Regions from separate parts of the Micromonospora sp. NPDC049301 genome, predicted to be linked through region 1. Evidence: predicted binding sites of a transcription regulator. Region 1 holds the regulator's gene; each other region holds the start of a gene.

Region 1 (5,451 bases):
AACCAGGCGGCCCGGGACGCGATCACCGGTAAGACGCTCGTCAAGCGCTTCGCCCAGCCCGAGGAGGTCGCCGAGCTGGTGGTCTTCCTCGCGTCCGACCGGGCGTCCTACATCACCGGCGCCAACTACCCGGTCGACGGCGGCGCGACCGCGTGGTGACGGACGCCGGGGTGCCGCCGTTCCCGGGCGGCGCCCCGACCCTCATCGAGGCCCTTTGCTCTGCTTCACCGGACGCAACACCAGACGTCCGCTATCCGGACAGCGAGTGTTGCGCCTGTTGAAGCAGAGCAAAGGACGCGCGAACAGCAACGAACGCCCGGAACGCTCAGACGTCGAGAGCGGGCACCCAGCGCGCCGGTCGCTTCTCCCGGAATGCGGTGACCCCCTCGCGTCCCTCGTCGGAGAGGAAGTAGCCGGTCGACAGAGCGGACAGCCGGGCCAGCTCAGCGCGCAGCTCGGCGGTGCCCGGTCGGCGCAGCAACTCCTTCGCTCCGGCCAGCGCACCCGGGGCGCCGCGCACCAGGGAGTCGCAGTACTGGCCGACCGCCGCGTCCAGGCCGTCCGCGGGAACGGCGGCGGTCACCAGACCGATCTCGGCGGCCCGCCGGCCGTCGAAGGTGTCCCCGGTCAGGTACAGCTCGGCGGCGGCGCGCGGGTGCAGCCGGGGCAGCACGGTCGCCGAGATCACCGCCGGGATCACCCCGATCCGTACCTCGGTGAAGGCGAACGTCGCCTCGTCGGCGCAGACGGCCAGGTCGGCGGCGGCGATCAGGCCGAGACCGCCGGCCCGCGCCGGACCGGCGACCCGGGCCAGCACCGGCTTCGGGCACTCCCAGAGCGCGGCGAGCACGTCGCCCAGCATCCCGGCCGGCACCGTCCCGCTGGCGTACGCCGCCGCCGTCTCCTTCAGGTCCGCGCCCGAGCAGAAGACCGGGCCGGTGTGGTCGAGCACGATCACCCGGACCGTGTCATCGGCGACCGCGTCGGCCAGCCCGGCCAGCAGTTGGGTCATCAACCCGGTGGAGAGCGCGTTGCGGTTGTGCGGGCTGTCCAGGGTGAGGGTGGTCACCCCGCGGGCCGTGGAGACCCGCACGAGCACGTCGGGAGAGGTCATGCCGGGCACACTAGTGGCCATGCCCGGCGTCCTTCCAGATGGTGAGACCGTCCCCGTCGACGGATCGCTGCCCGCCACCGCCACCACCGCGGTCGGCGCGCGCGGCTTCGGCGTGTACGTCCACGTGCCGTTCTGTGCCAGCCGCTGCGGCTACTGCGACTTCAACACCTACACAGCGGCCGAGCTGGGCGGCGGCGCCAGCCGCGAGGGGTACGCCGACACCGTGCTGGCCGAGCTGGCGCTCGCCTCCCGGGTGCTCGGCGACAGCCCACCGCCACGGGTCGACGCGGTCTTCGTCGGCGGTGGCACCCCCACCCTGCTCCCCGCCGACGACCTGGCCCGCATCCTCGACGGCATCGACCGCACCTGGGGGCTGGCCGCCGACGCCGAGGTCACCACCGAGGCCAACCCCGAGTCGGTCACCCCGGAATCGCTGAAGCTGCTGCGGGCCGCCGGCTACACCCGGATCTCGCTCGGCATGCAGTCCGCCTCCCCGGGGGTGCTGGCGATCCTGGACCGCAAGCACAGCGCCGGCCGGGCCACCGCCGCCGCCCTGGAGGCGCGCGACGCCGGGTTCGAGCACGTCAACCTGGACCTGATCTACGGCACGCCGGGGGAGCGGGCCGAGGACTTCGCCGCCTCGCTGGATCAGGTGGTCGCCGCCGGTGTCGACCACGTCAGCGCGTACGCCCTGATCGTGGAGGACGGCACCCGGCTGGCCGCCCGGATGCGCCGCGGCGAGCTGCCGTACCCCAGCGACGACGTCGCCGCGGACCGCTACCTGGCCGCGGACGCTGCCCTCGACGCGGCCGGCCTGTCCTGGTACGAGGTCTCCAACTGGGCCCGCACCGACGAGGCCCGCTGCCGGCACAACCTGCTCTACTGGACCGGCGCCGACTGGTGGGGGTTGGGTCCGGGGGCGCACAGCCACGTCGGCGGGGTGCGCTGGTGGAACGTCAAGCACCCGTCGGCGTACGCCCAGCGGCTGGCCGCCGGCGCGTCGCCCGGCCTGGCCCGGGAGGTGCTCACCGCCGACGAGGCGCACATGGAGGACGTCATGCTCCGGCTGCGGCTCGCCAGCGGGCTGCCGCTGGCGGTGCTCGACGCGGCCGGTCGGGCCGGCGCCGAGCGTGCGCTGGCCGGTGGCCTGCTGGCCGCACCGGAGTACGCGGCCGGGCGGGCGGTGCTCACCCTGCGCGGCCGGCTGCTCGCCGACGCCGTGGTGCGCGACCTGCTGCCCTGAGCCGGCGCGACGGCCGCTGGCGGGCCGCCGGGGGCAGTGCACCGGGCCGGCCGGGGGAGCGGCCGACCCGGGTCACTTGATGAAGCTGGCCGACATCGGATAGCGGTAGTGGCTGCCCTCGTTGGCCTTCATGCCGGCGATGATCCCGAACAGGATCTGGATCACCACCACCGCGATGCTGGGCAGGAAGAACAGGCACCAGCTCACGAAGAGCAGCACGAACGCGATGATCGACCAGAGGATCTGGAAATTCAGCGCGGCCAGTGCGTGCGCCCGGACGGTCGGCGACTGCTGACCGCGGGCCAGGTAGGCGATGAGCGGGGCGACGAAGCCCAGCGGGCCGAAGCTGATCAGCGCGCCGGCGGCGCCGCCGAAGTGCGCGACCAGCGCCCAGGTCTTGTCCTCGTTGCTGGCGTAGCCGCCGCCGGGGCCGCCGTAGGCGCCGCCGGTCGGATAGCCGCCGGTCGGATAGCCGCCGGGCGGCGGGTAACCACCCGGCGGAGGGTAGCCGCCTGACGACGGTTGGTCACCGGTGGGTGGCGGATAGCCACCGGCCGGGGGATAGCCGCCCGGGCCGGGCGCCCCGGACAGTGGTGCGGTGGGTGGCTCGGCCGAGGGGGACGAGCCCGGGGAGGTCGGCTCCGGCGGGTAGTTGCCGGGGTCTCCCGCACCGGGAGGGCGAGGAGGTTCAGTCATGGATGTCACGGTAAGGGCCCCTGGCAACGCCGCACCAGAGCGACACCGCCGGGCCGGCCCGGCTGAACGGACAGCGGTGGGCTTGATCATCGCGCCGGCGGGCGCGCCGACGTAGACTGGCACTCGCTACAGTCGAGTGCCAGTACGGCCTGCCGGCCCCCGCGTGCCGGCGGCCTACGTGCGACAGGAGGTGCGGAGGATGGGTCTCGACGACCGCAAGCTCGCCGTGCTCCGCGCCATCGTCGAGGACTACGTCTCCACGCAGGAGCCGGTCGGCAGCAAGGCGCTGGTCGAGCGGCACCAGCTCGGCGTCTCCCCGGCCACGGTCCGCAACGACATGGCCGTGCTGGAGGAGGAGGGCTACATCCGGCAGCCGCACACCAGTGCCGGCCGGGTGCCCACCGACCGCGGCTACCGGCTCTTCGTGGACCGGCTGTCCCGGGTCAAGCCGCTCAGCCCGGCCGAGCGCCGGGCCATCGAGCGCTTCCTGGTCGGCGCGGTCGACCTCGACGACGTGGTGCACCGCACCGTGCGGCTGCTCGCCCAACTGACCCGGCAGGTGGCCGTGGTGCAGTACCCGAGCCTGGCCCGCTCCTCGGTGCGCCACCTGGAGCTGGTGCCGATCTCCACCACCCGGCTGATGCTCGTCATGATCGCCGACACCGGGCGGGTGGAGCAGCGGCTGGTGGAGCTGCCCGGGCCGGTGCCGCCGGACGACGTCACCGACCTGCGCCGCCTGGTCAACGAGAAGCTGGCCGGCGCCCGGCTGTCCGACACTCCGCCGCTGGTGCAGGCGCTGGTCGAGGAGGCGCCGCCCGAGCTGCGTCCGGCGATGACCACGCTCTCCACCGTCCTGCTGGAGACGCTGGTCGAGCGGCACGAGGAACGCATCGCGCTGGCCGGCACCGCCAACCTCACCCGGGGCGGCCTGCTCGACTTCCAGGGCTCGCTGCGACCGATCCTCGAGGCGCTGGAGGAGGAGGTCGTGCTGCTCAAGCTCATCGGCGAGACGGAGCCGAGCACGACCCGGGTGCTGATCGGCGACGAGAACGAGTTCGACAACCTGCGCGCCGCCTCGGTGGTCAGCACGGGGTACGGCCCGGGCGCCACCATCGTGGGTGGCCTGGGGGTGCTGGGGCCCACCCGGATGGACTACCCCGGCACCATCGCCACGGTGCGCGCCGTGGCACGCTACGTGGGCGAGCTGCTGGCCCAGAACTGACCAGTCAGGGCCGACGGCCGGCTGCGGCCGCCGACCGGCGCAACGCGAGACGAACATGAGGACACGGAACGCAGTGGCCAGGGACTACTACGGCATCCTCGGCGTGAGCCGGGAAGCCTCCGACGACGAGATCAAGCGCGCCTACCGCAAGCTGGCGCGCCAGTTCCACCCGGACGTCAATCCGGACCCGGAGGCTCAGGAGAAGTTCAAGGACATCAACGCCGCGTACGAGGTGCTCTCGGACGACCGGAAGCGGCAGATCGTCGACCTGGGTGGCGACCCGCTCGCCCCGGGCGGTGGCGGCGCCGGCGGCCCGGGTGGCCCCGGCGGGGCCGGCCCGTTCGTCGGGTTCCAGGACATCATGGACGCGTTCTTCGGCGGCGCGGCCGGTGGCGCGCGCGGCCCGCGCCCGCGTACCCGGCCCGGCGCCGACGCGATCCTGCGGCTCGAACTGGACCTGCACGAGACGGCGTTCGGCGTCGAGGCGCCGATCACGGTCGACACCGCGGTGCTCTGCACCACCTGCTCCGGCGCCGGCACGGCCGCCGGCACCCACCTGGCCACCTGCGAGGCGTGCGGCGGTCGGGGCGAGGTGCAGTCGGTGCAGCGCACGTTCCTGGGCCAGGTGGTCTCCGCCCGGCCGTGCACCGTCTGCCAGGGCTACGGCACCACCATCCCGCATCCCTGCCCCACCTGCGCCGGCGACGGTCGGGTGCGCACCCGCCGTTCGCTGACCGTCAAGATCCCCGCCGGTGTCGAGGACGGCATGCGGATCCGGCTGGCCCAGCAGGGCGAGGTGGGCCCGGGTGGCGGCACCGCCGGCGACCTCTACGTGGAGATCCACGAGCGGCCGCACGACGTGTACTCCCGCAAGGGCGACGACCTGCACTGCCGCGTCACCGTTCCGATGACCGCGGCGGCGCTCGGCACCCGGCTGACCATCAAGACGCTGGACAGCGAGGAGACGGTCGACGTCAAGGCCGGCACCCAGCCCGCCAGCACGCTGCGGCTGCGCGCCCGGGGTGTGCCGCACCTGCGCGGCACCGGCCGGGGTGACCTCTACGTGCACCTGGACGTCCGGACGCCGACCAAGCTCGACCCGGACCAGGAGCGGATGCTGCGCGACTTCGCCAAGACCCGGGGCGAGGAGGTCGCCGAGCTGACCAAGCAGGGCGG
Region 2 (5,451 bases), on a different contig from region 1:
GCGCGGCGTACCGCCGTGACGTGGTGCTCATCGGCCCAGTGTGCGCGATCAACTCGGCCGGTCGCCAACCACGTCAGCGTTCGGTAATGACCGGAGGAGACGGACCGGGGCACACCGCCGTACGACGGTGTGCCCCGGGGACGTACTGCTACCGGATCAGAAGCCCGGGCCGTGCTGGTGGCCGTGGCCGTGGCCGTGGCCGTGCCCACCGGCGGCGGCCGGCTCGGCCTGCTCCGGCTTCTCGACCACGAGGCTCTCCGTGGTCAGCAGCAGGCCGGCGATCGAGGCGGCGTTGGTGACCGCGTTGCGGGTCACCTTCACCGGGTCGATGATGCCGGCCTTGACCAGGTCGACGTAGTCGCCGGTGGCGGCGTCGAGGCCGTTGCCCCACTCCTTGGTGGCGACCTTCTGCACCACGACGTAGCCGTCGTGACCGGCGTTCTGCGCGATCCAGCGCAGCGGCTCGACCAGTGCCTTACGCACGACCGAGACGCCGACCTTCTCGTCACCGGTGAAGCCGAGATCGTCATCGAGCACCGAGGAGACCTGCACCAGGGCGGCGCCGCCGCCGGGCACGGTGCCCTCCTCGACCGCGGCCTTGGTCGCCGCGATGGCGTCCTCGATGCGGTGCTTGCGCTCCTTCATCTCGACCTCGGTCGCCGCACCCACCTTGATCACGGCGATGCCGCCGGAGAGCTTCGCGAGCCGCTCGCCCAGCTTCTCCCGGTCCCAGTCGGAGTCGGAGGCCTCGATCTCCTTGCGGATCTGGGCCACCCGGTCGGCAACGTCGGCGCTCTGGCCGCCGCCGTCGACGATCGTGGTGTTCTCCTTGTCGACCACGACACGCCGGGCGGTGCCGAGCACCTCCAGGCCGACCTGGTCGAGCTTGTAGCCCAGCTCCGGGGCGACCAGCTCGGCGCCCGTGGAGATCGCGATGTCCTGGAGCATCGCCTTGCGCCGGTCACCGAAGCCCGGGGCCTTCACCGCGCAGACCTTGATGGTCTTGCGCAGCGAGTTGACCACCAGCGTGGAGAGCGCCTGGCCGTCCACGTCCTCAGCGATGATCAGCAGCGGCTTGCCGTTCTGCAGGACCTTCTCCAGCAGCGGCAGCAGCTCCTCGATCGCCGAGATCTTCTGGGTGGTGACCAGGATGTACGCGTCCTCAAGGACGGACTCCTGACCCTCCAGGTCGGTGACGAAGTTCGGCGAGATGAAGCCCTTGTCGAACTGGAGACCCTCGGTCACGTCCAGCTCGGTGGTGAGCATCGAGCCCTCCTCGACGGTGATGACACCGTCGCGGCCGACGCGCTCCATCGCCTCGGCGATCAGCTCGCCGATGGTGGAGTCCTGCGCGGAGATCGTCGCCACGTTCGCGATCGACTCCTTGCCGGTGACCTCCGCGGCCCGACCGAGCAGCGCCTCGGAGATCTTGGTGGCCGCCGCGTCGATGCCCCGCTTGAGGCCCGCCGGGTTGGCACCGGCGGTGACGTTGCGCAGGCCCTCGCGGACCATCGCCTGGGCCAGCACGGTCGCGGTGGTGGTCCCGTCGCCGGCGACGTCGTTGGTCTTGGTCGCCACCTCCTTGACCAGCTGCGCGCCGAGGTTCTCGTAGGGATTGGTGAGCTCGATCTCCTTGGCGATGGTCACACCATCGTTGGTGATCGTCGGCGCACCGAATTTCTTGTCCAGGACGACGTTGCGCCCGCGCGGGCCGAGGGTGACCTTGACCGCGTCCGCGAGGGCGTTGACACCGTGCTCCAGCTGGTGCCGGGCGTCGTCCGAGAAGCTCAGGATCTTCGCCATGAATGTCCCTTCGAAGCGCCACTGCCCCGGCCCGGCGAGCCGGACCGGGGCAATGACACTGATCGGTTGCTTACTTCTCGATGACCGCGAGGACGTCGCGGGCGGAGAGCACCAGGTACTCCTCGCCGGCGTACTTGACCTCGGTGCCGCCGTACTTCGAGTAGAGGACGGTGTCGCCGACCTGAACGTCAACCGGAACCCGGTTGCCGTTGTCGTCGACGCGCCCCGGGCCCACAGCGAGGACAGTGCCCTCCTGCGGCTTCTCCTTGGCGGTGTCGGGGATCACGATGCCCGACGCCGTGGTGGTCTCAGCCTCGTTCGCCTGGACCACGATGCGGTCCTCGAGCGGCTTGATCGCAACCTTGGTCGCGGTAGTCACGGGCATACCCTCCTGGGGTACTGGTTTCGTTGCCGGCCGGCGGGGCCGACCAGCGTCAATCTGCCTCATGCCACCGGGCGGGGCCGTCGTCGCGGGTGCCGGTCCGCCTGGCGTGCGCACCCGGGTCGCGAGACCCGGGAGCTGGCACCCTCAGGGTGAGAGTGCTAATCGCAGGTTATTCCGTGGCTAGCACTCCGTCAAGGAGAGTGCCAACGCACCGCCCGCCGTGTCGCCACGGAACGGGCGGTCGTCGCCGCCACGTCCACCGACTGACACCACCGTCCGGGCAGCCCGGCCGGCCCGGGACAATGATCGGGTGGACCTCGACCAGCTGGCTGCTCTGCGTACCCCCGAGGGGTCGGCCGCGCTCGCGGCGGCGGCCGGGCTGGCCGGCGGTGACCCGCTGACCGCAGCGTCGGCCCTGCGCGCGACCGGGGTGCCGCCGGCGCTGGCCGCGGCGGCGCTCACCCAGGCCGAGCTGCGCCACCGGGCGGTCGGCAAGTTCGGCCCGGCCGCCGCCGGGATGTTCCTCACCCGCGCCGGCCTGGAGCAGGCCACCCGCCGGGTGGTCGCCGACCGCCGGGCCGCCCGGCTGCGCGACGCGGGCGTCCAGACCCTGGCCGACCTCGGCTGCGGCCTCGGCGCCGACGCGCTGGCCGCCGCCCGCGCCGGCATCCGGGTGTACGGGGTGGAGGCCGACCCGGTGACCGCCGAGATGGCCGCCGCCAACGCGGCGGCGGCCGGGCTGGCCGACCTGTTCACGGTCGAGTGCGGCGACGCCACCACGTTCGACGTCTCCCGGGTCGACGGCGTCTTCTGCGACCCGGCCCGGCGGCGGGCCGGCACCGGACGGCGGATCTTCGACCCGCGCGCCTACTCCCCGCCGTGGGACTTCGTCACCGGGCTCGCCGAGCGGGTGCCGCGCACCGTGGTCAAGGTGGCACCGGGGCTGGATCACGCGCTCATCCCGGCCGGCGCCGAGGCGGAGTGGGTCGGCGTGGACGGCGACCTGGTCGAGGCCGCGCTCTGGTGCGGCGAGCTGGCCGGGGTGCCCCGTCGCGCCACCCTCTACCGGCAGGAGGCGGGCGGCGGGGAGACCCGCTGCCACCAGCTCACCGGCTCGGGTGCCGCCGAGGCCGCCGTCGGGCCGGTACGCCGCTACCTGTACGACCCCGATCCGGCGGTGGTCCGCGCGCACCTGGTCGCCGAACTGGCCGGCGAGCTGGACGCCACCCTCGGCGACCCGAGCATCGCCTACCTCTACGCCGACCAGGCCACCCGCACGCCGTACGCGCGCTGCCTGGAGGTGACCGACGTGCTGCCGTTCTCGCTCAAGCGTCTGCGTGCCCTGCTGCGGGACCGCCGGGTGGGCCGGGTGGAGATCCTCAAGCGGGGTTCCGCGCTCACCCCGGAGCAGCTCCGGCGGGACCTGCGGCTGGCCGGTGACGCGGCGGCGAGCCTGGTGCTCACCCGGGTCGCCGGGGCACCGACCGTGCTGGTCTGCCAACCGGTGGACTAGGTTCGTCGTCGTGGCGGGACAGGGCACTCCGGCGACGGCACTGCTGGTCAAGCGTGGGATCGCGCATCGCACCCACCCGTACCGGGTGGCACCGGACGCGCCGAACTACGGCGCCCTGGTGGCGGCGGCGCTCGGCGTGCCGCCGGAGCGGGTGTTCAAGTCGCTGGTGACCGAGGTCGACGGGGGGCTCACCGTGGCGGTCGTCCCGGTCACCGGCGAGCTGGACCTCAAGGCGCTCGCGGCGGCGGTCGGCGGCAAGCGGGCGGCGCTGGCCGACCGGGCGGTCGCCGAGCGGGCGACCGGCTACGTGCGCGGCGGGATCAGCCCGCTCGGGCAGCGCCGACGGCTGCCCACCGTGCTGGACGAATCCGCGCTGGACCTGCCGACGATCTATGTCTCCGCTGGCCGGCGCGGTCTGCAACTCGAACTGGCGGCGGCGGATCTGGTGGCGTTGACCGAGGCGCGTACGGCGGCGCTGCAGACCCGCTGACCGCTGCCGCCCAGCGTCATCACCCCTGGATGACCGGGGAGTGACAGTCGCGTTGCTGAATTGTTATTGCTCCCAACAAACTTGACCTTCCGGCGGTCTTGTGGACCCGCGCGCAGGCGAAATACGTTGCCGGGCACAACAAAAGAACCGCCTCCCCCACCCCGAAAGGACCCTGCACATGCGTAAGGGGCTCCTCACCATCGCCGCCGTGGGTCTACTCACGACCGGCAGCATGACCGCCTGCGGCGACAACGCCGGCGACGACCAGGCCAGCTCCGCGAAGACCCCCAAGATCGGCGTCATCCTCCCGGACAGCAAGTCCTCCGCCCGCTGGGAGACCGCGGACCGTCGGTTCCTGGAAGAGGCGTTCAAGGCCGCCGGCGTCCAGTACGACATCCAGAACGCCCAGAACGACAAGACCGCCTTCCAGACCATCGCCGACCAGATGATCACCAGCGGCGTCACCGCCCTGATGATCGTCAACCTGGACTCCGGCACCGGCAAGGCCGTGCTCGACAAGGCCAAGTCGCAGGGTGTGGCCACCATCGACTACGACCGGCTCACCCTGGGCGGCTCCGCCCAGTACTACGTCAGCTTCGACAACGAGACCGTGGGCAAGCTCCAGGGCGAGGGTCTGGTCAAGTGCCTGACCGACCAGGGCGCCAAGAACCCGGTCGTGTCGTACCTCAACGGCTCCCCCACCGACAACAACGCCACCCTGTTCAAGAACGGCTACGACTCGGTGCTCAAGCCGAAGTTCGACGCCAAGGAATACACGAAGGGCCCCGAGGACGCCGTGCCGGCGTGGGACAACGCGCAGGCCGCGACGATCTTCGAGCAGCAGCTCACCAAGGCCAACGGCAAGATCGACGGCGTGCTCGCCGCCAACGACGGCCTCGGCAACGCGGCCATCTCGATCCTGAAGAAGAACAAGCTCAACGGCAAGGTGCCGGTGACCGGGCAGGACGCCACACCGGAGGGCCTGCAGAACATCCTCGTCGGTGACCAGTGCATGACCGTCTACAAGGCGGTCCGGGAAGAGGCCAAGGCCGCGTCCGACCTGGCCATCGCGCTCGCCAAGGGCGAGAAGAAGGACACCGGCCAGACGGTGAAGGACCCGGAGGGTGGCCGCGACGTCCCCTCGGTGCTGCTCACCCCGAAGGCCATCTACAAGGAGAACATCAAGGACGTCATCGCCGACGGCTACGTGACCAAGGAAGAGGTCTGCGCCGGGACGTACGCCAAGCTCTGCGCCGACGC
Region 3 (5,451 bases), on a different contig from region 1:
TGTGCGCAGGCGCTCGACCTGCCCGAGGACGCCGCAGAGGCAGCGCCCATCGTGGACGTGCTCTGGCCCCGGGCCGCGGCCGACCGTCCGGTGGTCGGGCTGGGCGCGTACCGGGGGGCGGACCTGATCGGGGTGCTGCTCTGTTCGGTGTCGCAGGCCGACCCGGCTCTCGGGCACGTGGACCTGGTCGCGGTGCTCCCCGAGCAGCGTCGACGGGGTGTCGGCCGGGCACTGCTGGAGCGGGCCGAACGGGTGCTCGCCGAGCGCGGGGTGACCGAGGTGCTGCTGGCGGGGAACCCGCCGTACTACGCCTGGCCGGGCATCGACGTGCGCTACACGCCGGCGGTCTGCGCCGCCCTGGCGCTCGGCTACCGGCAGGACCGGACCGCGTGGAACATGACCGCCGACCTGTCGTACGACGGGTCGCCGGCGTTGCGGTCGACGGAGGCGGCGGAGCGGCGGCTCGCCGGGGCGGGAATCACGGTACGCCGGGCGGAGCCGACGGACCTGCCCGCGCTGACGGAGTTCGCCCGGTCCACCTTCGGTGGCTCCTGGGACGGCGAGTTGGCCGGGTCGGTGGGTCGTGAGGGGGCCGGTTGCCACCTGGCGGAGCGGGCCGGTGAGGTGCTCGGCTTCGCCGCCTACGGGTCGTCCCGGCCGAGCTGGTTCGGGCCGATGGGCACCGCGCCGGCCGCCGAGGGCTCGGGCATCGGCGGGGTGCTGCTGCGGCGCTGCCTGCGCGACCAGCGGGAAGCGGGGCTGGACCGGGCGGAGATCGGCTGGGTGGGGCCGGTGCCGTTCTACTCCGGCAGCGCCGGCGCCCGGATCGAGCGGGTCTTCTTCCTCTATCGGCGGACGCTCGACACCAAATTAGGGCGAACAGGATATAGACCCAGATAATGCCATTCGCCCGCGTCAGGCATCGACGCCCCCTACCGTTTCGGTAGAGGAGGCAGCCATGACCACGGATGACGACCAGACCGAGGACGGCCCGCAGGTCACCTGGAAACCGGTCGGCGAACTCCCCGGCCAACTGCCGTTCGACCGGCTCGACTACGGCGACGCCGAGCAGCTGGCCGAAATGACCACCAACGGCGAGCCGGCGCTCGACGAGCCGCAGGAGATGGTGGACGCTCCGATCCAACTGCCCCCGCCGTACGACCGGGCGCAGAAGCGGCGCAACCAGCGTCCGCTACCCACCTGACGACGAACGGGGCGGACCGCGTCAGCGGCCCGCCCCGTCACGTGTCGGAACTGGACTCAGAAGTCCATGTCCCCGCCACCCGGGCCAGCCGGGGCAGCCGGGGTCTTCTCCGGCTTGTCCGCGACGACGGCCTCGGTGGTGAGGAAGAGCGCCGCGATGGAAGCGGCGTTCTGCAGCGCCGACCGGGTCACCTTGGCCGGGTCGATGATGCCCGCGGCCAGCAGGTCGACGTACTCGCCGTTGGCGGCGTTGAGGCCGTGACCCGCTTCGAGGTTACGGACCTTCTCCACCACGACGCCGCCCTCGAGGCCGGCGTTGACGGCGATCTGCCGCAGCGGGGCGTCCAGCGCGACCTTGACGATGTTGGCACCGGTCGCCTCGTCGCCGACCAGGTCCAGCTTGTCGAAGGCGGTCTTGCCGGCCTGCACCAGCGCGACGCCACCACCCGGGACGATGCCCTCCTCGACGGCAGCCTTCGCGTTGCGAACGGCGTCCTCGATGCGGTGCTTGCGCTCCTTGAGCTCGACCTCGGTGGCCGCGCCGACCTTGATGACCGCGACGCCGCCGGCCAGCTTGGCCAGCCGCTCCTGCAGCTTCTCCCGGTCGTAGTCGGAGTCGCTCTTGTCGATCTCGGCCCGGATCTGGTTGACCCGGCCCTGGATCTGCTCGGCGTCGCCGGCACCGTCGACGATGGTGGTCTCGTCCTTGGTCACCACGACCTTGCGGGCGCGGCCCAGCATGTCGACGCCGACGGCGTCCAGCTTGAGGCCGACCTCCTCGCTGATGACCTGGCCACCGGTGAGGATGGCGATGTCGGCGAGCATGGCCTTGCGGCGGTCACCGAAGCCCGGCGCCTTGACGGCGACCGACTTGAAGGTGCCCCGCACCTTGTTGACGACCAGGGTGGCCAGAGCCTCGCCCTCGATGTCCTCGGCGATGATCAGCAGCGACTTGCCCGACTGCATGACCTTCTCCAGGATCGGGAGCAGGTCCTTGACCGACGAGATCTTGCTGTTGACGATCAGGAGGTAGGGGTCGTCGAAGACGGCCTCCATGCGCTCCGGGTCGGTCATGAAGTAGGCCGAGATGTAGCCCTTGTCGAAGCGCATACCCTCGGTGAGCTCCAGCTCCAGCCCGAAGGTGTTGCTCTCCTCGACGGTGATGACGCCTTCCTTGCCGACCTTGTCCATCGCCTCGGCGATGATCTCGCCGACGGTGCTGTCGCCAGCGGAGATGGAGGCGGTGGAGGCGATCTGCTCCTTGGTCTCGACGTCCTTGGCGAGCTTGGACAGCTCCTCCGAGACGCTCGCGACCGCGGCCTCGATGCCCCGCTTCAGGGCCATCGGGTTGGCGCCAGCGGCCACGTTGCGCAGGCCCTCGCGAACCAGGGCCTGGGCCAGGACGGTCGCCGTCGTCGTGCCGTCACCGGCAACGTCGTCGGTCTTCTTGGCGACCTCCTTGACCAGCTCAGCGCCGATCTTCTCGTACGGGTCCTCGAGCTCGATCTCCTTGGCGATGCTCACACCATCGTTGGTGATGGTGGGGGCACCCCACTTCTTCTCGAGCACGACGTTGCGGCCCTTCGGGCCGAGGGTCACCTTTACGGCGTCGGCGAGCTGGTTCATGCCCCGCTCGAGGCCGCGGCGCGCCTCTTCGTCGAACGCGATCATCTTGGCCATACGGCGTTGTCCTCCTGGACACTCACGGGCCACCCGAGATGTGCCCCGGATGGGCCGCCTGGTGTACGCACCTTGGGACGTCGCCACCTGGCGACGACGACGTCCTTCGGCCGGGCCGGATAGCCCGCGACGACCGGCCATGTGTCACCCCGGCGTCTCCGCGCCGGCGCGACCCTGGCCCCACCGTCCCGACCATTGGCACTCACGGTATGCGAGTGCCAATGACTTGTTTAGCACTCTCCCCTGCCGAGTGCAAGCACGACCGCCTCGGTCAGCCGAGTTCCGCAGCCAGTCCGGCAGCGTTCACCGGCCTCTCATGGGCACGCTGCTCGGCGTACGTCACCAGCAGCCCCACCAGTTGCGCGAGGTGGGCGGGGAGGGCCAGCACCGCGCTGACGGCGATCACCAGCACCACGCCGATCGCGGAACCCGGGGAGGCCAGCGGGTCGACCCCGAACGGGGCGCTGCCGACCCCCTCCAGCACGCTGGCGACCAGGGTGCCGACGATCACCGCGGCCGCCACCAGCGCCACCCGACCGAGCAACAGCCCCAGCCGGTCGTGGAACATCCGGAACGACCGGCCGATCGGGTTCTCCCGCTCGAAGAGGTAGACCGGCCCGACCATGCTGAGCGCGAAGGCGAGGTAGATGCCGGGCAGGACGCAGAAGCAGACGCCCAGGCCGATGATCACGCCGGTCAGCAGCGTCCAGCCCCAGAGCCCGAGCGCGCGACGCAGGCCGTAGCGCAGCGCCGGACCCAGGCTGACCGACTCACCGACCGCCTGGCGGGTGATCACCCAGGTGCCGGCGGCCCAGCCCACGGCCTGCACCAACCCGATCAGCAGACTGCCGCCGATCAGCACCAGGAACACGGTGGCCAGGTCGGTGAGGAACGTGTCCGGCAGCGCGGCCGACTCCCCGACGGCGGTCGTCTCCCACTTCGCGGTCGGGTCCAGCCCGAGCGAGAGCACCGACAGCACCGCCGCCGGCAGCACCTGGGTGAGCAGGAGGATGGGCAGCAGCAGTCTCCAGCCGCGCCGGACCGCGCCCACGCACCGCTCGAACCAGCCACTCAGCCCGGCGCCGGGCAGGGTGACCAGCCGATCGGCCGGATCGACCCCGGGCGGGTACCACCCGGTGCTCGGCGGCCCCGGGTACCAGAGCTGCCCACCGTACGGACCGGCACCGACCGGGTAGCCGCCGGTGGGCGGGAACACCCACCCCTGCGGGGGCGGGCCCGGTGGCGGCCCCCACGAGGGCGGCACGCTCGGGTCCCAGCCGGGGGGTGGCGTGCCCGGCGGAGGGCCTCCGGCCGTGGACACGGTCGGGTCCCAGCCCGGCGAGGTGGCCGGCGGCGGGCCCCAGGGGGACGGCGCGGTCGGGTCACCAGCGGGAGGCGGACCGGGCTCGGCCGGGTGCGGGCCGGACGGGTTGACGCCGCCCGAGTGCGGACCGGACGGGTCGGGCTGACCCGGGGGTGGGGCGGCCGGGGGCGGCTGGTCGGACATGAACCCTCCTCAGCGACGGCTGGAATGGTTCACGATCTTCCAGGGTCCGATCGTGTGGCGCAGCCCCGGCCCCTCAGGGCCTTACCGGCGGCCCACTCAGGCGATGACGCGCACCCGCTCCGCCTGCGGACCCTTCTGGCCCTGGGCGATCTCGAACTCCACCCGCTGACCGTCGTCGAGCGCCTTGTAGCCGTCCATCTCGATCGCCGAGAAGTGGACGAACACGTCCTGCCCGCCGTCGACGGCGATGAAGCCGTAGCCCTTTTCCGAGTTGAACCACTTGACGGTGCCCTGTGCCACGGTGCACTTCCTCACTCTGTGCGGCGTCGCCTGCCCCGGCGCACGGCACGGCCGACGCCTTCGGGCCACCGCTCCGGCGATCGATGACGGCCGCTGAAACGGGTGACCGAAATCGCACGCTACACGAGGAGTGACGGCCACGCACGACCACAAATCGGGCATATTCCGGAGCCGTGACGGGTACGGCGGCATCGCCATCCGTCGCTGTGATAGGCATGCCGCATGACGAGCGCGCCCGGCCGGGCTCACGGCAGCGCCGGCGCGCCCGAGCGGCGCGACGACACCGGGGCACCGACGCCGCGTGTCCCGATCCGGCGGGTACGCCCCGCGGACGCGGCCCGGATGCGGGCACTTCGGCTGGAGATGCTGGCCGACGCCCCGCTGGCCTTCCTGGAGACGATCGCCGACGCCGCCGCCCGGCCGCACGCCGAGTACGCCGCCCGGGTGGCGTACACCTCGCGTGGTGCGGAGACCGCCCAGTTCGTGGCGGATCCCGGCGGGCGGTTCGTCGGGCACGCCGGCGGCACGGTCGCGCCGCGCGAGGCCGGGCTGACCGTGATCTACGCCGTCTACGTCACGCCGGCCTGGCGGGGCAGCGGGTTGCTCGGCGAGCTGATCGACGAGGTGGCCGCCTGGTCGCGGGCCTGCGGCCGCCCGGAACTCCTCCTGGAGGTGGTGGTCGGCAACGACCGCGCCTACCGGGCCTACCAGCGACTGGGCTTCGTCGACACCGGCGTGCGCGTCCCCCACCCCACCATCCC

The links. The regulator HrcA, encoded in region 1, represses chaperone genes, less so after heat shock. The targets are predictions, from matches to a motif close to GGTTNGCACNCTCNNNNNGAGNGTGCNAACC.
Region 2: groES (co-chaperone GroES) is a predicted target of HrcA. The motif match lies at 2,322-2,352, and genes of this name have one in related genera.
Region 3: groL (chaperonin GroEL) is a predicted target of HrcA. The motif match lies at 3,077-3,107, and genes of this name have one in related genera.

Annotation. Positions count from the first base shown of each region.
Region 1 covers NZ_JBFAQO010000005.1:546,191-551,641, reverse strand. The annotation lists gene AB0K07_RS18385 (SDR family NAD(P)-dependent oxidoreductase) at 1-159, shown strand, start outside; gene AB0K07_RS18380 (enoyl-CoA hydratase-related protein) at 326-1,114, opposite strand; gene hemW (radical SAM family heme chaperone HemW) at 1,134-2,357, shown strand; gene AB0K07_RS18370 (DUF4870 domain-containing protein) at 2,430-3,053, opposite strand; gene hrcA (heat-inducible transcriptional repressor HrcA) at 3,253-4,275, shown strand; gene dnaJ (molecular chaperone DnaJ) at 4,349-5,451, shown strand, end outside.
Region 2 covers NZ_JBFAQO010000006.1:266,832-272,282, reverse strand. The annotation lists gene AB0K07_RS20015 (molybdopterin-dependent oxidoreductase) at 1-31, opposite strand, end outside; gene groL (chaperonin GroEL) at 157-1,803, opposite strand; gene groES (co-chaperone GroES) at 1,874-2,188, opposite strand; gene AB0K07_RS20000 (methyltransferase domain-containing protein) at 2,499-3,701, shown strand; gene ybaK (Cys-tRNA(Pro) deacylase) at 3,712-4,191, shown strand; gene AB0K07_RS19990 (substrate-binding domain-containing protein) at 4,370-5,451, shown strand, end outside.
Region 3 covers NZ_JBFAQO010000008.1:294,385-299,835, reverse strand. The annotation lists gene AB0K07_RS24380 (GNAT family N-acetyltransferase) at 1-900, shown strand, start outside; gene AB0K07_RS24375 (hypothetical protein) at 959-1,204, shown strand; gene groL (chaperonin GroEL) at 1,261-2,883, opposite strand; gene AB0K07_RS24365 (hypothetical protein) at 3,155-4,390, opposite strand; gene AB0K07_RS24360 (cold-shock protein) at 4,487-4,690, opposite strand; gene AB0K07_RS24355 (GNAT family N-acetyltransferase) at 5,033-5,451, shown strand, end outside.